Regions from separate parts of the Streptomyces monticola genome, predicted to be linked through region 1. Evidence: riboswitches for the same ligand, from Rfam matches in the RefSeq annotation. Region 1 holds a riboswitch; the other holds the start of a gene.

Region 1 (4,006 bases):
CGCTTGAGGACGAGCCCGCAGGGCGATCTGCGGTGCCGGGGGCGACGGTGCGGGATGTGATCCGCGAGCCTGGTCCGGGCGCTCGCACGCACCCGCCGGGTAACTCATACGGCCGCTGAGGACTCGCTCCCCGCCCCGGGTGCGTCAACCCTGGGTGGGGAGCGGCACAGGTCCGCCACCGCGGTGCGGATGTGGCAGGAGATACCGGTGGGGCAGCCAGGAGGCAGTGCGGGCGAGGACCCGGACGAGCACGGAAAGCGGAAGGCACCCCACCTCACGCACGCGCACTCCTTCGTACGCGCCCTGCCGGTGCTGCTCGTCGTGGTCGGCCTGATCTCCGCGCTGCTCACGCCGCCCCGCTTCACCGCCGCGCCGCTGTTCTCGGCGGCGCCGCTGATCGCCGCTCCGTTCTTCGGGCTCGCCGCCACCCTGCTGACCGGAATCGCCGCCTCGCTCTCCGTCCTCGGCCTCCAGCTGCACTACGGCACCCTCGGCCGCCCTCAGGAGGCCACGGAACTGGTCAATGTGATCACCGTGGCCGCCCTGGCCGTCCTCATCAATGTCGTCGTACGCCACCGGGGCGAGAAGCTGGCCTCCGCGCGGGAGATCTCCGAGGCCGCCCAGCGGGCCGTGCTGCCCGAGCCCGATGGCCGGATCGGGGGCTTCGAGGTGGCCGCGCGGTACGAGGCCGCGCAGGCGGACGCGTTCATCGGCGGTGACCTGTACGCGGTGCAGGACACCCCGCACGGCGTCCGGCTGATCGTCGGCGACGTACGCGGCAAGGGGCTCGGCGCGGTCGAGGCGGTCGCGGTCGTGATCGGTGCCTTCCGCGAGGCCGCCGAGCAGGAGGCCACCCTGGAGGCGGTGGCACAGCGCCTGGAACGGGCCCTCGCGCGTGAGGGCACCCGGCGCGACGGCCTCGACGCCTTCGAGGGCTTCACGACCGCGGTGCTCGCGGAGCTGCCGCACGAGCAGGAGGCCGTACGCCTCATCAACCGCGGCCACCCGGAGCCGCTGATGCTCTACGCGGACGGGGTGCTGCGGGTGCTGCGCCCCGCCCAGGCGGCGCTGCCGCTCGGCATGGGCGACCTGGGGACCTGGCCGGACCACGCGGAGGAGGCGGGTTTTCCGTGCGGGGCCACGCTGCTCTTCTACACGGACGGCCTGTCCGAGGCGCGTGACGAGCAGGGCGCGTTCTACAACCCGGCAGCGCGCCTCAGGGGCCGGATGTTCGCCGAGCCCGACGCTCTGCTCACCACTGTGGCCGATGAGGTACGAGCGCACACCGGGGGCAGTGGGACGACCGATGACATGGCGCTGCTCGCGGTACGGCGGCCCGCACCCTCACCCTCAGTGAGGGAAGAGCAGCCCTCCGCATAACAACTGACGAACCGTCAGCAAAAGGGAGGCCAAAGAATCGCGGTAAGCGCGGGTCAACTCGCCCGGTTCCGCCCCCTCGTGTCCTATTAAGCCCTGGCCATAGCCATGAACGATCAGCCGGAACAGCTTGGAATCCGGTACCGCTGTCTATTAACGTTCGATAACGCAGCGCGGTCGTCCCAGCCGTCACAAGAGTCGGCTCCGTGCGCACACGCTTAATCCCGCAAGGGAGCCGGGGAACCACCAACTTGGGGTGAATCGGACACCTTCGCCGGGACTGTCCACTGCGGAGTCCGCAGAGATGGTCACGGCACCGAGGCGCCCGTAGGAAACCTTCCTGTTCCGAACCCGTCAGCTAACCCGGTAGGCGAGAAGGAAGGAAAGGAGTGCGCCCCCGTGGCGACCCCGTCTGGCCGAAGCAGGACCGCCGAATCCTCGTATGTTCCGGACGCCGACCATGAGTTCGGCTACGACGAGGAGCCCTGGGAAGAGTGGAACCCCACCGAGGAGTCCATTCGCCCCGTACGTGGCAGGCACCGCGTCGGCAAGCAGCGCGGCGGTTTCGCGCGTAGCTCCACGGTCCTCGGCGTCGGCGTCATCGCCGCCGTCGGAGCGGGCGGCATCGCGACCGCCAAGGACCGTCCTCCGGTACCGATATCCCTGCCCGACCTCTCGGGTGTCACCGACTCGCTGCCCGAGGCCGAGTCGCTGCCGGGCGTCGGTTCGCTGATATCCGACGACTCCGGGTCTTCGGACTCCGGTGACGACTCCGGGTTCTCGGGGGTCACCCAGGCCACCGCCGCATCCGCCGCCACTCCGGTCGCCGAGATCGGGGGCGAGCCGCAGGCCCAGTCGGCCGACGCCGGCGAGGCCCTGCGCACCCGCATCATGCAGCAGGCCGAGTCCAAGCAGGACGAAGCGGCCGCCGCCGAGCAGGCCGCCGCGGCCGACGCCGCCGCCAAGGCCGCCGCCGAGAAGGCCGCGGCGCAGCAGAGCGAGGCCGAGCGCAAGGCCGCCGAGGCCAAGCGCAAGGCGGAGGAAGAGGCCCGCCGCAAGGCGGAGGCCGAGCGCCTCGCCAAGCTGGCCAGGAGCTTTGTGCTCCCGCTCTCCTCGTACACGATCTCCACCACCTACGGCCAGGCCGGCTCCATGTGGGCCTCCGGCTACCACACGGGCCTGGACTTCGCCGCTCCGACCGGTACGCCGATCAAGGCGACGCACACCGGCACCATCAAGGAAGCGGGCTGGTCCGGCAGTTACGGCTACCGCACCGTCCTCGAACTCGAGGACGGCACGGAGATCGCGTACAACCACCAGTCATCGATGAACGTCAGCGTGGGCCAGAAGGTCACCACCGGCGATGTCATCGGCCGTGTCGGCTCCACCGGCAACTCCACAGGGCCGCACCTCCACCTGGAGGTCAAGTCCGGCGGCGAGCTGGTCGACCCGGCGGCATGGCTGCAGAGCAAGGGCCTCAACCCCTGACATCACCTGGATTCCGGCAGTCCTGGCGGCCTACCCCCCGACGTCAGGGCTGTCGGTCCAAGGCATGCCATCGGTGAGGTGAGGCATGTCTTCAACGGCGCCGTCCTGCGGGGTCCTGTCCGGGCCCCTGCGGGTTCCTGTCCGGAATATCCCCGCAGGCGGCGGTTGTTGATCACCGTATGACTTCTCTGCGCACCCTTGGCTCCTCCGACCTCGAGGTCTTCCCGCTGGCACTCGGCGGCAATGTCTTCGGCTGGACCGCCGACCAGGAGCATTCCTTCGCCGTGCTCGACGCCTACACCGAGGCCGGCGGCAACTTCATCGACACCGCCGACGCCTACTCCGCGTGGGTGCCCGGCAATCAGGGCGGCGAGTCCGAGACCCTGATCGGCAAGTGGCTTGCCGCCCGCGGCAACCGCTCCGATGTCGTCATCGCCACCAAGGTCGGCGCCCACCCCGAGCTCCGCGGTCTCGCTCCCGCCACCATCAAGGCCGGAGTCGAGGCGTCCCTGCGCCGGCTCGGCACCGACTACATCGACCTTTACTACACGCACTACGACGACCCGTCGGTGCCGGTCGAGGAGATCGTGTCCACGCTCGACGAACTGGTCCGCGCGGGCACCGTCCGGGCCGTCGCCGCCTCCAACATCTCGCCCGAGCGGCTGCGCGAGTCCCTGGAGTTCGCCGAGCGCGAGGGCCTGGCCCGCTATGCGGCGCTGCAGCCGCACTACAACCTCGTCTCGCGCGACACCTACGAGGGCGAGCTCCAGGAAGTCGCCTCCAAGGGCGGTCTCGCCGCCGTGCCCTACTACGCCCTGGCCTCCGGCTTCCTCACCGGCAAGTACCGGCCGGGCGCCGATGTGGACAGCGCGCGGGCCGAGGGCGCGGGCAAGCACCTCGCCACCGAGCGGGGCCGGAAGGTCCTGGCCGCCCTGGACAAGGTGGCGGCCGCGCACGACGCGGAGCTCGCGACGGTGGCCCTCGCCTGGCTCGCGGCCCAGCCCACCGTGGTGGCGCCGATCGCGTCGGCCCGCACGGTCGGGCAGCTCCCCGCACTCCTCGAAGTCGCCGCTCTCGAACTGACCGAGGCGGACATCGCGGAGCTCACCGCGGCCTCAGCCTGAGCGGTAGGGGTTGTAGG
Region 2 (4,006 bases), on a different contig from region 1:
GCCGGTGGGCCGCGCTGCAGGTCGCCCGCAAGGGGCTGTTCGCGCAGATGGTCGTCGTACCGCTGCTGCAGAAACACCGGATCCTGACCCAGGTCTCCGGCGACCACCTCGAAGTGATCAAACTGATTCCGCCGCTGGTCATCGGTGAGCAGGAAGTCGACCGCTTCGTCACGGCCTTCACCGAGGTGATGGACGACGCGCACAGCGGTGGCGGGCTCATGTGGGACTTCGGGAAGACGCTGGTGAAACAGGCGGTCGCCAACCGCTGACCGCCCGACTCGGACCGCCCCGACTCGGACCGCGACGACTGAGACCGTCACGGCTCTCCAGCGCTTTTGCCTCTGGGGCAAGAAAGTTGCCCCAGAGGTAAGGGTCTGGCTGAATCAGCGGTATGAGTCCTGCCGACCCCGGGGGTGCGTCCGACGCGGTGGCCGTGGTCGCGCCCCGGCTGCGCGAACTGCGCCGCCGTGCCTCGCTCACGCTGGAGGCCGCCGCCCGTGACGCCGGGCTCTCGCCCGCCCACCTCTCGCGCCTGGAGACCGGGCAGCGCCAGCCGTCCCTGCCCGTACTGCTCGCTCTCGCCCGTATCTACGGTACGACCGTCTCCGAACTCCTCGGTGAGGCCGTCGCCGACCGGGACGCGGTGATCAGGGGCGACGCGATGGAGCCGTCCGAGGCGGGCGGCTGGACCTACCGGCAGGCGGGTGCGCCGGGCCGGGGGATGCAGGCCCTGCGGGTGAAGGTGCCGTACGGCGCGCAGGGCGACATCGTGCGGGTGCATCCCGGCGAGGAGTGGCTGCATGTCCTCAAGGGACGGCTGCGGCTGCATCTGGCCGCTGCCGTCCATGTCCTCGCGCCCGGTGACAGCGCGCACTTCGACTCGCTCACCCCGCACCGGATCGCCGCCGCGGACCGCCACGGGGTGGAGCTGCTCTTCGTTCATACGCTGCTGCAGAGTCCGGCCACCGCGCTGTGCCTCGGCGGCGGCACAAGCCCGGGAGACCCGCGATGACCGAGCCCGAACCGATGACCGAGCCCGAACCGCAGCAGCCCGCCCGCCGTTCCATGGAGGAGAAGTTCCCCCGTGGACTGTGGGTCCGCCTGATCGTGTACGTGGCCGTCGGCCATCTCTTCGCGGCCTTCGTCTATCTGCTGTTCACGCTGGGCGCGCAGAACCAGTAGCGGGCGGGACCCGGAATCCGCTCCCGCCCGGCCGGCCGGGAGCGGTCTCAGTCGAGCAGGTTGTCCCGCAGGCGCTGGCGCACCTCGGGGGTGACCTTCAGGCCCTCGGTGACATACCGCTCGACACTGCCCCAGGTCTCCTCGATGGCGTCGAAGGCGGCGGCCAGATACTCGGCGCGGGCGTCGAAGAGCGGGCTGAGCAGCTCCATGACCTCGGGCGACATGGCATCGGCCGAGGTGCTCGAACGGTGCACCTTGTAGCGGCGGTGCGAGGCGTTGGACTCGAGGTAGTCGGCCTCGATCGCGGACCGCTCGACGCCGACCGCGAGCAGGGTGACCGCTATCGACAGCCCCGCACGGTCTTTGCCGGCCGCGCAGTGCATCAGGGCCGGCACGCTGTCGTCGGCGAGGGCGTGCAGGACGCGGCTGTGCTCGGAGGTGCGCTGCGTGATGATGGCGCGGTACGACTCCACCATCCGGTTCGCGGCCCGGCCGTCGGACAGCAGTGAGCGCAGCTGCTCCAGATCGCCGTCGCGGACCATCTTCCAGAACTCGGCGCCGTCGGCCGGGTCGGTCAGCGGCAGATTCACATTGAGCACGCCGGGCAGCTCGACGTCGGGGCCCTCGAGCTTCTGGTCCGCGGCATTGCGGAAGTCGAAGATGGTGTGCAGGCCGAGGGTGGTGAGGAAGGCGGCGTCGGCCGCGGTGGCGTGCGCGAGGTGACCGCTGCGGAAGAGCCGGCCCGCCCGCACCCGCCTGCCGTCCACGGTCGGAAGCCCGCCCACGTCGCGGAAGTTGCGCACTCCTGCGAGCTCGGGCTCTGTCGACGGGACCTGCTGCGTCACGGGGGCTCCTCCCATTCGGACGCCGACGCGACTCGTCGGCGGGCGCGGCTTCGACGATACGACATGCATTCCCGGGGCAATCAATCGTTCTGCCTGCTGGAATTGCCTGCGGGGGACGTCTCTGCTACGGACTGATGCACGGTCAGTCAAGGCAGCCAAGGCGACTTGTCCTCAATGACCGATTCAGGGCTGATTCAGGACGTTCGTGGTAACTGGCCCTGGACTAAAGGCCTCTGGCGCCTTCCTTGGTGAGCGGGATCATAGTCGTGACGGTGCGTGGTGATCCGCCGGAGCATTTTCCGAGGGTAAGGGAACGGTAAAGATCAATTCTGTACGGAGTGTGACGGGAATTCCGGGAATGGATCATCACCGTGCAATAGCCCGGGAATTGAATGCTTGTCGATTCGCTTCGCGCTCGATTACGGTCGCCGACGTCCGGGCGGACGCCCAATCCTGCCGCCGCTCGGATTTCCGCACACCCACCCGTGTACGGCAGGAGCGGGGGACCCACGGTAAGACGCCGGATCCGGTCCACCGGAGCGGCTTGGGGTGAAGTCGCGTGAAAACGCGGCCGGGCATCTCCAGTCCGAACCCGACAGCTCACCTCGCAGGCGCCGGAGAGGAATCCGTCATGCCCGCGAAGGGTAAGCACCGCCGTCCCAAGACCCAGCGGCTCAGCCGTGGTTTCGCCGCCGCGGGCACCGGAGGAGCCGCGCTCGCGCTGCCGCTTCTCGGTGCCACCGGCGCCCACGCCGCCGCCCCCGCAGCGGCCGGCGTTCCCGCGTCGGCGGGTATTCCGCAGTCCGCCAAGGCGGCCGTTCCCGGTGCCGCCGTTTCGAAGGCCGCCGAGAAGGCCGACGCCGAGACCTATTCCGTGGTGCCGGGCGACTCGCTTTCCAAGATCGCTGACGAACTGAATGTCGACGGCGGCTGGAAGCAGCTCTACAAGGACAACCGGAAGGCCGTGGGCGGTGACCCCGCGCACATCCTTCCCGGAATGAAGCTGACGGTCGGCGCCGCAGCCGCCAAGGCTGAGGCCAAGCCCGACAGCGAGCCGAAGAAGGCCGAATCCGGCGACGCGTCCCCGTCGAAGTCCGCGCAGTCCGACGGCGACGGCGGCGCCGCCGAGGCCGAGCCCGCGGCCGCCGCGAACGGCTTCACCGCCCCGGTCGAGGGTGCGATCTCCACCTCGTACCGCACCGCCGGCGGCATGTGGTCCAGCGGCTATCACACCGGCACCGACTTCTCGGTCCCGTCCGGCACGGCGATCAAGTCCGTCGGCGAAGGCACCGTCGTCTCCGCCGGCTGGGGCGGCTCGTACGGCAACGAGGTCGTCATCCGGCACGCCGACGGGCACTACTCGCAGTACGCCCACATGACGTCCCTCAATGTGTCCACCGGCCAGACGGTCAGCGGCGGCCAGCAGATCGGCCTGTCCGGTTCGACGGGTAACTCGACCGGACCGCATCTGCACTTCGAGATTCGGACCGGTCCCGGTTACGGCTCCGACGTGGACCCGATGGCGTATCTGCGCTCGCACGGCGTTTCCCTCTGACCCGTACGACCTCTCTCGCCCGTTCGTCCGGCGCGAGTGACGGTGATGTGGCGACGGCCGGAATTCCTGCGGGAGTTCCGGCCGTCGCCATGTGCGCGACCGGCGGGCGCCCAGCGGGGGGGGGCAGGGTCGGTCGGCCAAGCCGGAGTAATACGGGCAGTCCGGCCTATTCCTACTTGATCGACTCTTTACCGGTGTCATATCTCACCAGCCGTCAACCCCCACCTACGGTGGCGTAGGTCACTTAGGGAGGTGAAAGATATGCCGACGTGGCAGACGATTCGACACCCCTCATCCGCAGCGGCGGTTCCGACCTCGGTTCCTACGCGGCCGTCGGCGACAGCTTCACCGAAGGCGTCGGAGACCCTGGCCCCGACAGCACCTTCGTAGGCTGGGCCGACCGCCTCGCCGTGCTGCTCTCCGA

What was found. A riboswitch is a leader RNA that binds a small molecule or an ion and turns the genes downstream of it on or off. The one in region 1 is predicted to bind cyclic di-AMP.
Region 2: linked by a shared signal. The riboswitch ahead of ACFQVC_RS05180 (M23 family metallopeptidase) and the one ahead of ACFQVC_RS38995 (M23 family metallopeptidase) in region 1 are both predicted to bind cyclic di-AMP.

Annotation. Positions count from the first base shown of each region.
Region 1 is NZ_JBHTCF010000029.1:59,629-63,634, forward strand. It holds gene ACFQVC_RS38985 (MDR family MFS transporter) at 1-119, shown strand, start outside; gene ACFQVC_RS38990 (PP2C family protein-serine/threonine phosphatase) at 208-1,380, shown strand; cyclic di-AMP (ydaO/yuaA leader) riboswitch at 1,583-1,765, shown strand; gene ACFQVC_RS38995 (M23 family metallopeptidase) at 1,777-2,865, shown strand; gene ACFQVC_RS39000 (aldo/keto reductase) at 3,045-3,989, shown strand; gene ACFQVC_RS39005 (PrsW family intramembrane metalloprotease) at 3,981-4,006, opposite strand, start outside.
Region 2 is NZ_JBHTCF010000001.1:1,252,850-1,256,855, forward strand. It holds gene ACFQVC_RS05160 (aspartate aminotransferase family protein) at 1-269, shown strand, start outside; gene ACFQVC_RS05165 (helix-turn-helix domain-containing protein) at 392-1,012, shown strand; gene ACFQVC_RS05170 (DUF6126 family protein) at 1,009-1,182, shown strand; gene ACFQVC_RS05175 (tyrosine-protein phosphatase) at 1,230-2,027, opposite strand; cyclic di-AMP (ydaO/yuaA leader) riboswitch at 2,494-2,654, shown strand; gene ACFQVC_RS05180 (M23 family metallopeptidase) at 2,659-3,582, shown strand; gene ACFQVC_RS05185 (SGNH/GDSL hydrolase family protein) at 3,852-4,006, shown strand, end outside.